Regions from separate parts of the Methylobacterium sp. 391_Methyba4 genome, predicted to be linked through region 1. Evidence: predicted binding sites of a transcription regulator. Region 1 holds the regulator's gene; the other holds the start of a gene.

Region 1 (4,507 bases):
GCTCCGATCGGGGCGGCCGCGGTCCGGCTGGCGAGCGGGGCGGACGTGCCGGCGCCCGCGAGGGCGGCGCCGTTCGCGGTGCGGTCGGCCGCCTCGATACCCGGCAGCGGACCGAGTTCCGCAGCTCGATCACCCGCCTGGGCGTGTCGCCGCTCCGGGACGTGGCCTTCGGTCTCGCGGTCGGCACCGCGATCCCGCGGTCGGTGACCCTGCACCGGCTGCCGCCGGCGATCATCTCGATCGTGCCGGAATACGAGGGCTACGAGTTCATCCTCGTGCGCGACGACATCGTGATCATCGACCCCGACACCTACGAGATCGTGGACGTGATCCCGGCGTAACGCCTGGCCGCGCGTCGGTCGAAACGGCTCTTCCGGCCGCCGACACACCGGCGCAAGCGAAGCACACGATCATCACCGTCGATCCGGTCCGCGCCCGACAAGGCGCGGACCGGCTTTGCGCGGGAAATGGTGTCGCGCCTGATCGACGTCCTGATCCATGCCATCCACGATCTGATAAAAAGAACACAGACGCCACAGGTCGCGGTTTAGGTTTGAATTAGGCCTCGTCAGGCGCGACTCCTGAAGATCGGGGTGTGCATGTCGATTGAAATCGGTGGCTTTTCTGGAGCGGCACGCCGTGGACGCGTCGGGATATCGGGTCGCGCGACACTCCTGATTCTCGCGATCGTATCGGCGGCCCTCGTCGCCTGTTCGTCCTATCTGTACCTGTCCCAGTCCAGCACCCTGCAGGGCGACGTCGACGCCAGCATGTCGAGCCTGAGCGGATCTGCCGCCCGTAGTGTCGGCAACTGGCTGCGCGGCAAGCTCGATCTGACGCAGATGATGGCTCAGCAGATCACCGCTGGCGGCCGTGAGTCGGACACGGATCGTGTGCTCGACGCGCCCATCATCCGCGACTCGTTTTACGTCAGCTTCTTCGGGCGTCCGGACGGGTTCTACACCAAGATGCCCAAGGCCGAGATTCCGCCGGGTTACGATCCGCGTCAGCGTCCGTGGTACAAGGAGGCCGCCGCGACGGACGGCCCGATCCTGACCGAGCCGTACATCTCCGCCAGTCGCGGCACCTTCATCATCACGGCGGCGGCGCCGGTGAAGGATGCGGCGCACGGTCTCGGCGGCGTGGTCGGAAGCGATTTCGACGTCTCGGCTCTTGCCCGGATGATTACCGAGGTCGCGCCGGGTGACGGCGGTTATGCCTATCTGGTGTCGGGCGCTGGCACGATCCTGATCCACCCGCGGGCCGCGTTCATCGGCAAGCCCCTGTCGGAGCTGATCGACGGTCCGGTTCCCGGCATCGCCGCCGGTCGGGCGGCGGACACGCGCGAGGCGGGACGGTCCGTCCGCACGGTCTTCGCACGCGTCCCAAACCTGCCGCCGGCGCTCGACTGGTACATCGCGCTTTCGGTCGACCACGCCACTGCGTTCGCACCCATCACGCACCTCGCGCAGAACTTGGCCATCGCAACCGCGATCACGCTGCTTCTGCTGGCCGTCACTGTCAGCCGGATGATGGCCGCGACTGTCGCACATCCCCTAGACCGACTTGTCGAAGTCCTACAGCGCATGAGCCTCGGCGACCTCGATACCGTGATCGCCGAGGCCAGGCGCCGGGACGAGATCGGGATGGTCGGGCGGGCGGTCGAGGGTATCAAGGCCGTTGTGGCGCAGAAGGCACGTGAGCAGGAAGAGGCTCGGCGCTCGGCCGAGGCGGCGGCGGCAGCGGAGCGCAAGCGGGCCATGACGGCGCTCGCCGATGGTTTCGAAGAGGCCGTGGGCACGATCGTCGGTTCGGTGTCGTCCGCGGCGTCCGAGCTTCACGCCACCGCCCAAGCCCTGACAAACACCGCCACGCAGGCCGCGGCACGATCCAGCAGCGTCGCTGCGGCCGCCGACCAAGCCTCGACCAGCGTCCGCACCGTCGCGGTTGCGGCCGAAGAACTCGGCGCGAGCGTGCGCGAGATCGCCGGGCAGGTCGCAGGCTCGTCACGCCTCGCCCGGACGGCCGTGGACGAGGCCGACGAGACGGGACACCGCGTGCAGGCGCTGTCGGAGGCGGTATCCCGGATCAGCGACGCCGCCGGGCTGATCGCCTCGATCGCCGCGCAGACCAACCTGCTGGCCCTCAACGCCACCATCGAGGCCGCGCGGGCCGGCGAGGCCGGGCTCGGCTTCGCCGTGGTGGCGGCCGAAGTGAAGGATCTGGCTGCGCAGACCGCCCGCGCCACCGAGGAGATCAACGATCATATCGCGCGCGTCCAGGGCTCCACCGGCGAAGCCACCCGGGCACTCGACGGTATCGTCACGCGGATCCGGGACATCAACGCGGTCGCCGCGGCCGTCGCCGCCTCGGTCGAGGAGCAGGGGGCGGCCACGCAGGAGATCGTCCGCAACGTGACCCAGGCGTCAGACGGGACCGCGGACGTGACCGTGAATATCGCCGGGGTGGCCGGAGCCGCCGCGCAAACGGGCGAGGCCGCGCGACAGGTCCTGGGCTCCGCATCGGATCTGTCGCAGCACTCCGCGCGCCTCGGTGTCGAGGTCGCACGATTCCTGGATTCGGTTCGGGCGGCCTGAGGGCCGACAGAACCTACCGGCCGCCGTCCAGAAGCTTCGACACCACCCGCGCCGTATAATCCACCATCGGCACGATGCGCGCGTAGTTGAGGCGGGTCGGACCGATGACCCCGACCACGCCGACGATCTTCTGCGATCCGTCGCGGAACGGCGCCGCGATCAGCGATGACCCCGAGAGGGAGAACAGCTTGTTCTCGGAGCCGATGAAGATACGCACGCCCTCGCCGCCCTCGGCACGGGCCAGCAGGTCGATGACGTCCTTCTGGGTCTCCAGGTCGTTGAACAGCAGGCGGATCCGCTCCAGATCCTCGACCGCGCGCAGGTCGTCGAGCAGGTTGGCCTGGCCGCGAACGATCAATTGGCGCGCTTCCGTCGGCCCCACCGGCGTTGCGAGCCCCGCATCGACGAGGCGTTCGGTGATCGCGTCGAGCTCGCGCTTCATGGCCTTGCGGCCGGCCTCGATCTCGGCGCGCAGCGACCCCAGGGTGCGGCCCTGCAGGCGCGCGTTGAGGAAGTTCGTGGCCTCCTGAAGCGCACCCGCCGGAAGTCCGGGCGGCAGATCGACGATGCGGTTCTCGACGGAGCCGTCATCCGAGACGAGGATGACGAGGGCGCGGGCCGGATCGAGCCGTACGAACTCGATGTGCTTCAGATTGACGTTGGCCTTCGTGGTCAGCACTACGCCGGCCCCCCGCGAGACGCCCGACAGCATGGTCGAGGCCTCGGCCAAGGCGGAATCGAACGTGTGGCCCGAGGCTGCGGCCCGCATCTGTGCCTCGATGCGCGCCTGCTCGTCCTGGCTGACGTCGCCGAGTTCCAGCATCGCGTCGACGAAGAACCGCAGCCCGAGTTCGGTCGGGAGGCGTCCGGCCGAGGTATGCGGCGCGAAGATCAGGCCGGAATGCTCCAGATCCGCCATCACGTTCCGGATCGAGGCCGGCGACAGCGCCATCGGGAGGATCCGAGCGAGATTCCGGGAGCCTACCGGCTCGCCGGTCGTGAGATAGCTCTCGACGATCTGCCGGAAGATCTCGCGGGCGCGCTCATTGAGGGCGGCGAGGGCCTGCATGGATTGGCCGTTGGCAAAGTTGGGACTGGGGTGTGTCACGCGGTCATCCTGTGGTCCGATCATGCGCAACCGACCCGCGCGGATCAATCCGTATGGCGATGCTTGCCCGTGATGTCGCGGCGGCCTAAGAGCCCGGCCCTCGACACTCTCGACAGAAGGGGCCCGCGATGCGGCCTTCCAAGCGTGCCGCCGACGAGTTGCGGCCCGTGAGCCTGGAGCGCGCGGTTTCGCGCTACGCAGAAGGCTCGTGCCTCGTCAGCTTCGGAAATACCCGGGTGCTCTGCACCGCGTCGCTCGAAGAGCGTTCGCCCCCGTGGCTGCGCGGATCGGGCAAGGGCTGGGTCACGGCGGAGTACGCCATGCTCCCGCGTGCGACGCACGAACGCACCCGCCGCGAGGTTGGTTCCGGGAAGCCGTCGGGTCGAACGCAGGAAATCCAGCGGCTGATCGGCCGGTCCCTCCGGGCCGTCACGAACCTGCCGGCCATGGGCGAGCGTCAGGTGACGATCGATTGCGACGTCATCCAGGCCGATGGCGGCACCCGGACGGCCGCCATCACCGGCGCCTGGGTGGCGCTGCACGATTGCTTCGCATGGATGCGGACGCGCTCGATCATCTCGGTCGATCCCCTGCGCGACCATGTCGCTGCCGTCTCGTGCGGCCTGTACAAGGGCATGCCGGTCCTCGATCTCGATTACGCCGAGGATTCCGCGGCCGAGACCGACGCCAATTTCGTGCTGACCGGGCGCGGCGGCATCGTGGAGGTGCAGGGCACCGCCGAGATGGAGCCGTTCACCCAGGAGCAGCTTCTCGAACTTCTCGGCCTCGCCCGCGCCGGCAC
Region 2 (4,507 bases), 1.6 Mb from region 1:
CGATCGCCCAGGCGTCGTCGGGCAAGCCCGTGCGCGAGGCGAGACACGAGACCAGGACGTCGAACGGCTCGCCGCGGAAACCCGCCTCGGCGAGGGACGATGGATCGGTCACATCCACCACCCTTGCGGTCGCGCCCGGAGGCAGTCGGGAGCAAGCGGGCGGCCCTGACGGGTCGTCGATGTCGGCGCGACGCCTGACGAAGCAGACCACGTCATGGCCCCGTGACACCAGCGCGCGCACCGTCGCGCGCCCGATCGTCCCGGTGCCACCGAGCACGGCGACGCGTCGCGGGCGCAACGCGTCCGATTGGTCTCCGGTCACGCTCACCTTATCCAGCCACTCAGGGTTCCGGCATGTCCGGTCGTTGTGACGAGACCGTATCGATCCACCCGAACAGGAGGCCGCCTTCGCAGCCTGGATTGCCACGGGTGTGGGCGAAGGGTCAGCGCGTCATGCCGGCGTCATAGCACGGAGCGCGCCGCCGGCGCCCGCTCTCGCGGCAGCGGGACAGTCAGGGCCGCAGCCTACCTGCGAGGACGTCGGTGGCTGCGTGGACCAGCCGGTGTCGGTGTATTGGTCCGGTTCTCGTCGAACAGCTTGCGCCAACGGATCAGCCGCTCAGGTGCGAGGCTGCCGTCCGCGACGGCAGCCTGCACGGCGCACCCGGGTTCGCTTGTGTGGGTGCAGTCGCGGTATCGGCACAGGGGCGCGCGTTCGATGATCTCGGCGAACAGCGTTTCGATCCCTTCCGCGGCGCCGCTGACGTGCAGCGTGCGCATCCCCGGCGTGTCGATGACCCAGCCGCCGTCGGCGATGGCATGCAGCGAACGCGACGTGGTCGTATGGCGTCCCTTGGCATCGTGCTCGCGAATGCCGCCGGTCAGCTGGGCCTGGGCCTGACCGGGACCGACCAGCGTGTTCACCAGCGTCGATTTGCCGACGCCGGAGGAGCCGACCAGCGCCACGGTCTGCCCCAGCCCACACCACGGAGCGAGGGCGTCTGCAGCCGCGGAGAGACGGGGGTTGAGGGTTACGACGTCGAGCCCGCGCTGCAACTCGGACGCTTGGCGCTGGTAGGTTCCCAGATCGGCTGTCGTGTCGGCCTTGGTGAGGAGGATCACCGGAATTGTGCCGCCTTGATTGGCCAGAGCCAGATAGCGCTCCAGTCGCGCCGGATTGAAATCGGCGTTGCAGGAGGTGACGATGAACAGCGTGTCGACATTGGCCGCCGCGGCCTGAAGGGTCCGGCTGCCTTCGGTGCGGCGCTCCATGACCGTCCTGCGGCTGAGACGGCGATGCACGGTCTGGGTTCGCGGATCGACGAGAACCCAATCGCCTACGGTGAAGTCGCTCGTGCTGGTGTGGATCGCGAGCGTCAGTTCGACGGATCCGGCCTCCGACAGGGCGGTCAAGCGAGACCGGTGAAGCGTCGCGATCCGCATCGGGGCGAGATCGGCCTCGTGGGGTTCACGCTGGACTTCGAAGAAGTCGGACCAGCCCAAGCTTGCAAGCGACAGGGGCTGGAAGGAAGGGGGATGATCGATCACCGCCCTGCCCATGACATGGCATCCTGCGCCTGGCCAGCCCTCCACCGCCAGGCGCACGTCGATGCCCGGCCGAGTGCAAGGACCGTCGGCCTGCGCCGTCTCCCTGCGCCGCCTCCCTTGGCCATACCCACGGGAGGCGGACGGTCGTGTCGCCGCGCGGGTCAATCGGGAGCGGCCGCGAAGGCGCGCGCCCCAATGCCCGGATGAGCCAGTCTCCGGCCCACTCATAAGATTAGCACTTCCACTCGGTGAGTGCTAACAATGCGTCGATCGGGCGGCGATGACAGTCTCGCCGTAGCCTTTCCCGCGACAGCGCCAATCATGTCGGTTGGATCTCGCTTGGGAACGATCAGGATACCACGATGAAATTCCGTCCGCTGCACGACCGCGTGGTCCTCCGTCGCATCGAAGGCGAGGAGAAGACCAAGGGCGGCATCATCATTCCCGATACGGTCAAGGAGAAGCCGCAGGAGGGCGAGGTCGTCGCCGCAGGACCGGGCGTGCGCGACGAGGCGGGCAAGATCAACCCGCTCGAGGTGAAGGCCGGCGACCGCGTCCTGTTCGGCAAGTGGTCCGGCACCGAGGTCAAGATCGACGGTCAGGACCTCCTGATCATGAAGGAATCCGACATCCTGGGCATCGTCGCCTAGCGCGGATCAGGCCGCTCAGAGCCTCACGACGATCTGCCCTTCGAGGCGCCCGCTGTGGCGCGCCTCAGGGCCAAACGACAGATGACGAGTGCTCCACCATGTCCGCCAAAGACGTTCGCTTTTCGGTCGATGCCCGCGAGAAGATGCTGCGCGGTGTCGAATTGCTCGCCAGTGCGGTGAAGGTGACGCTAGGCCCGAAGGGCCGCAACGTCGTGATCGAGAAGAGCTTCGGCGCCCCGCGCATCACCAAGGACGGCGTCACCGTCGCCAAGGAGATCGAGCTCGTCGACAAGTTCGAGAACATGGGCGCCCAGATGGTGCGCGAAGTGGCCTCGAAGTCGAGCGACACCGCCGGTGACGGCACGACGACCGCGACCGTTCTCGCGGCCTCCATCGTCCGGGAGGGCGTGAAGTACGTCGCCGCCGGCATGAACCCGATGGACCTGAAGCGCGGCATCGATCTGGCCGTGGCCGCGGTCGTGAAGGATATCGGCGCGCGCTCCCGCAAGGTCGCCTCGTCCGAGGAGATCGCCCAGGTCGGCACGATCTCCGCCAACGGCGACAAGGAGATCGGCGAGATGATCGCCCACGCCATGCAGAAGGTGGGCAACGAGGGCGTCATCACCGTCGAGGAGGCCAAGACCGCCGAGACCGAACTCGACGTCGTCGAAGGCATGCAGTTCGACCGCGGCTACCTGTCCCCGTACTTCATCACGAATGCGGAGAAGATGGTCGCCGAGCTCGAGGATCCCTACATCCTCATCCACGAGAAGAAGCTCTCCTCGCTCCAGGCCATGCTGCCGGTGCTCGAGGCCGTGGTCCAGACCGGCAAGCCGCTCCTGATCATCGCCGAGGACATCGAGGGCGAGGCGCTCGCCACCCTGGTGGTGAACAAGCTGCGCGGCGGCCTGAAGGTCGCGGCCGTGAAGGCGCCGGGCTTCGGTGACCGCCGCAAGGCGATGCTCGAGGACATCGCGATCCTGACCAAGGGCCAGATGATCGCCGAGGACCTCGGCATCAAGCTCGAGAACGTGACGCTCCCGATGCTCGGCCGCGCCAAGCGCGTGCGGATCGAGAAGGAGACCACCACGATCATCGACGGCGCCGGCGAGAAGGCCGACATCGAGGGCCGGATCAGCCAGATCAAGGCGCAGATCGAGGAGACCACCTCGGACTACGACCGCGAGAAGCTCCAGGAGCGTCTGGCCAAGCTCGCGGGCGGCGTCGCGGTGATCCGCGTCGGCGGTTCGACCGAGGTCGAGGTCAAGGAGAAGAAGGACCGCGTCGACGACGCGCTGCACGCCACCCGCGCGGCGGTCGAGGAAGGCATCGTCCCCGGCGGCGGCACCGCGCTCCTGCGCGCCAAGGCCGCCGTCCAGGGGCTCGCGAACGACAACCCCGACGTCCAGGCCGGCATCAAGATCGTCCTCAAGGCTCTCGAGGCCCCGATCCGTCAGATCGCCCAGAACTCGGGCGTCGAGGGCTCGATCGTGGTCGGTAAGATCCTGGCCAACAGCTCGGAGACCTACGGCTTCAACGCCCAGACCGAAGAGTATGTCGACATGCTCAAGGCCGGCATCGTCGACCCGGCCAAGGTGGTGCGCGCGGCCATTCAGGGCGCGGCCTCGGTCGCCGGCCTGCTGGTGACCACCGAGGCGATGATCTCCGAGGCGCCGCGCAAGGAGGCTCCGGCCATGCCCGCCGGCGGCGGCATGGGCGGCATGGGCGGCATGGATTTCTAACCGGCCGAAACAGGTCCGAAGCGCCCTCCGGCACGCCGACAGGCGGATCGCCGGAGGGCGCTTCGGCGCAACACGAGGGGGTGGATCGACCGGCTGGACCGACCTTCTCTCGCTATCGACCGCTGCCGCCTCCGCCGGGCTGAAACCGGCAAGCTTGTGCCGTTCGCTCCGGGCGCCTCATCCTCGTGACGGATGCGTTGGCTCGCAGGGCGATCGCGCCGACGAGGGCCCTGCGAAATTCGTCCTGTCGGCATGACCCGCGCCGATCTCGCGGTTGCCATCGAGGAGAGAGCACATGCGCATTCTTGTCGGCTGCGAGATGACTTACGAGTTTCCGCAGCCCACGCCCGTCATCGCGACGCTCAACGTCCACGCATCGCGCTTCCCTGACCTCGAACGGCCCGATTACCTGATCACGAGCCCGGCCGTTCCCCTGGAGGGCTATCGCGACAGCTTCGGGAATTGGTGCACCCGTATGGTCGCTCCGGCGGGGCGCTTCATGCTCAAGACCGACACGGTCGTGCGGGACCACGGCAGCGGGGATCTGCAGGAACTCGACGCTCCGGA

The links. The regulator HrcA, encoded in region 1, represses chaperone genes, less so after heat shock. The targets are predictions, from matches to a motif close to GTTAGCACTCNCNNNNNGNGAGTGCTAAC.
Region 2: the regulator HrcA is predicted to act here: its motif matches at 1,780-1,808, upstream of P9K36_RS23735 (co-chaperone GroES).

Annotation. Positions count from the first base shown of each region.
Region 1 is NZ_CP121475.1:3,467,070-3,471,576, reverse strand. Features, by position in the region: gene P9K36_RS31040 (hypothetical protein) at 1-215, opposite strand, end outside; gene P9K36_RS31035 (DUF1236 domain-containing protein) at 204-341, shown strand; gene P9K36_RS16265 (methyl-accepting chemotaxis protein) at 600-2,597, shown strand; gene hrcA (heat-inducible transcriptional repressor HrcA) at 2,611-3,666, opposite strand; gene rph (ribonuclease PH) at 3,834-4,507, shown strand, end outside.
Region 2 is NZ_CP121475.1:5,020,587-5,025,093, forward strand. Features, by position in the region: gene P9K36_RS23725 (NAD(P)H-binding protein) at 1-277, opposite strand, end outside; gene rsgA (ribosome small subunit-dependent GTPase A) at 526-1,560, opposite strand; gene P9K36_RS23735 (co-chaperone GroES) at 1,911-2,198, shown strand; gene groL (chaperonin GroEL) at 2,297-3,940, shown strand; gene P9K36_RS23745 (transglutaminase family protein) at 4,236-4,507, shown strand, end outside.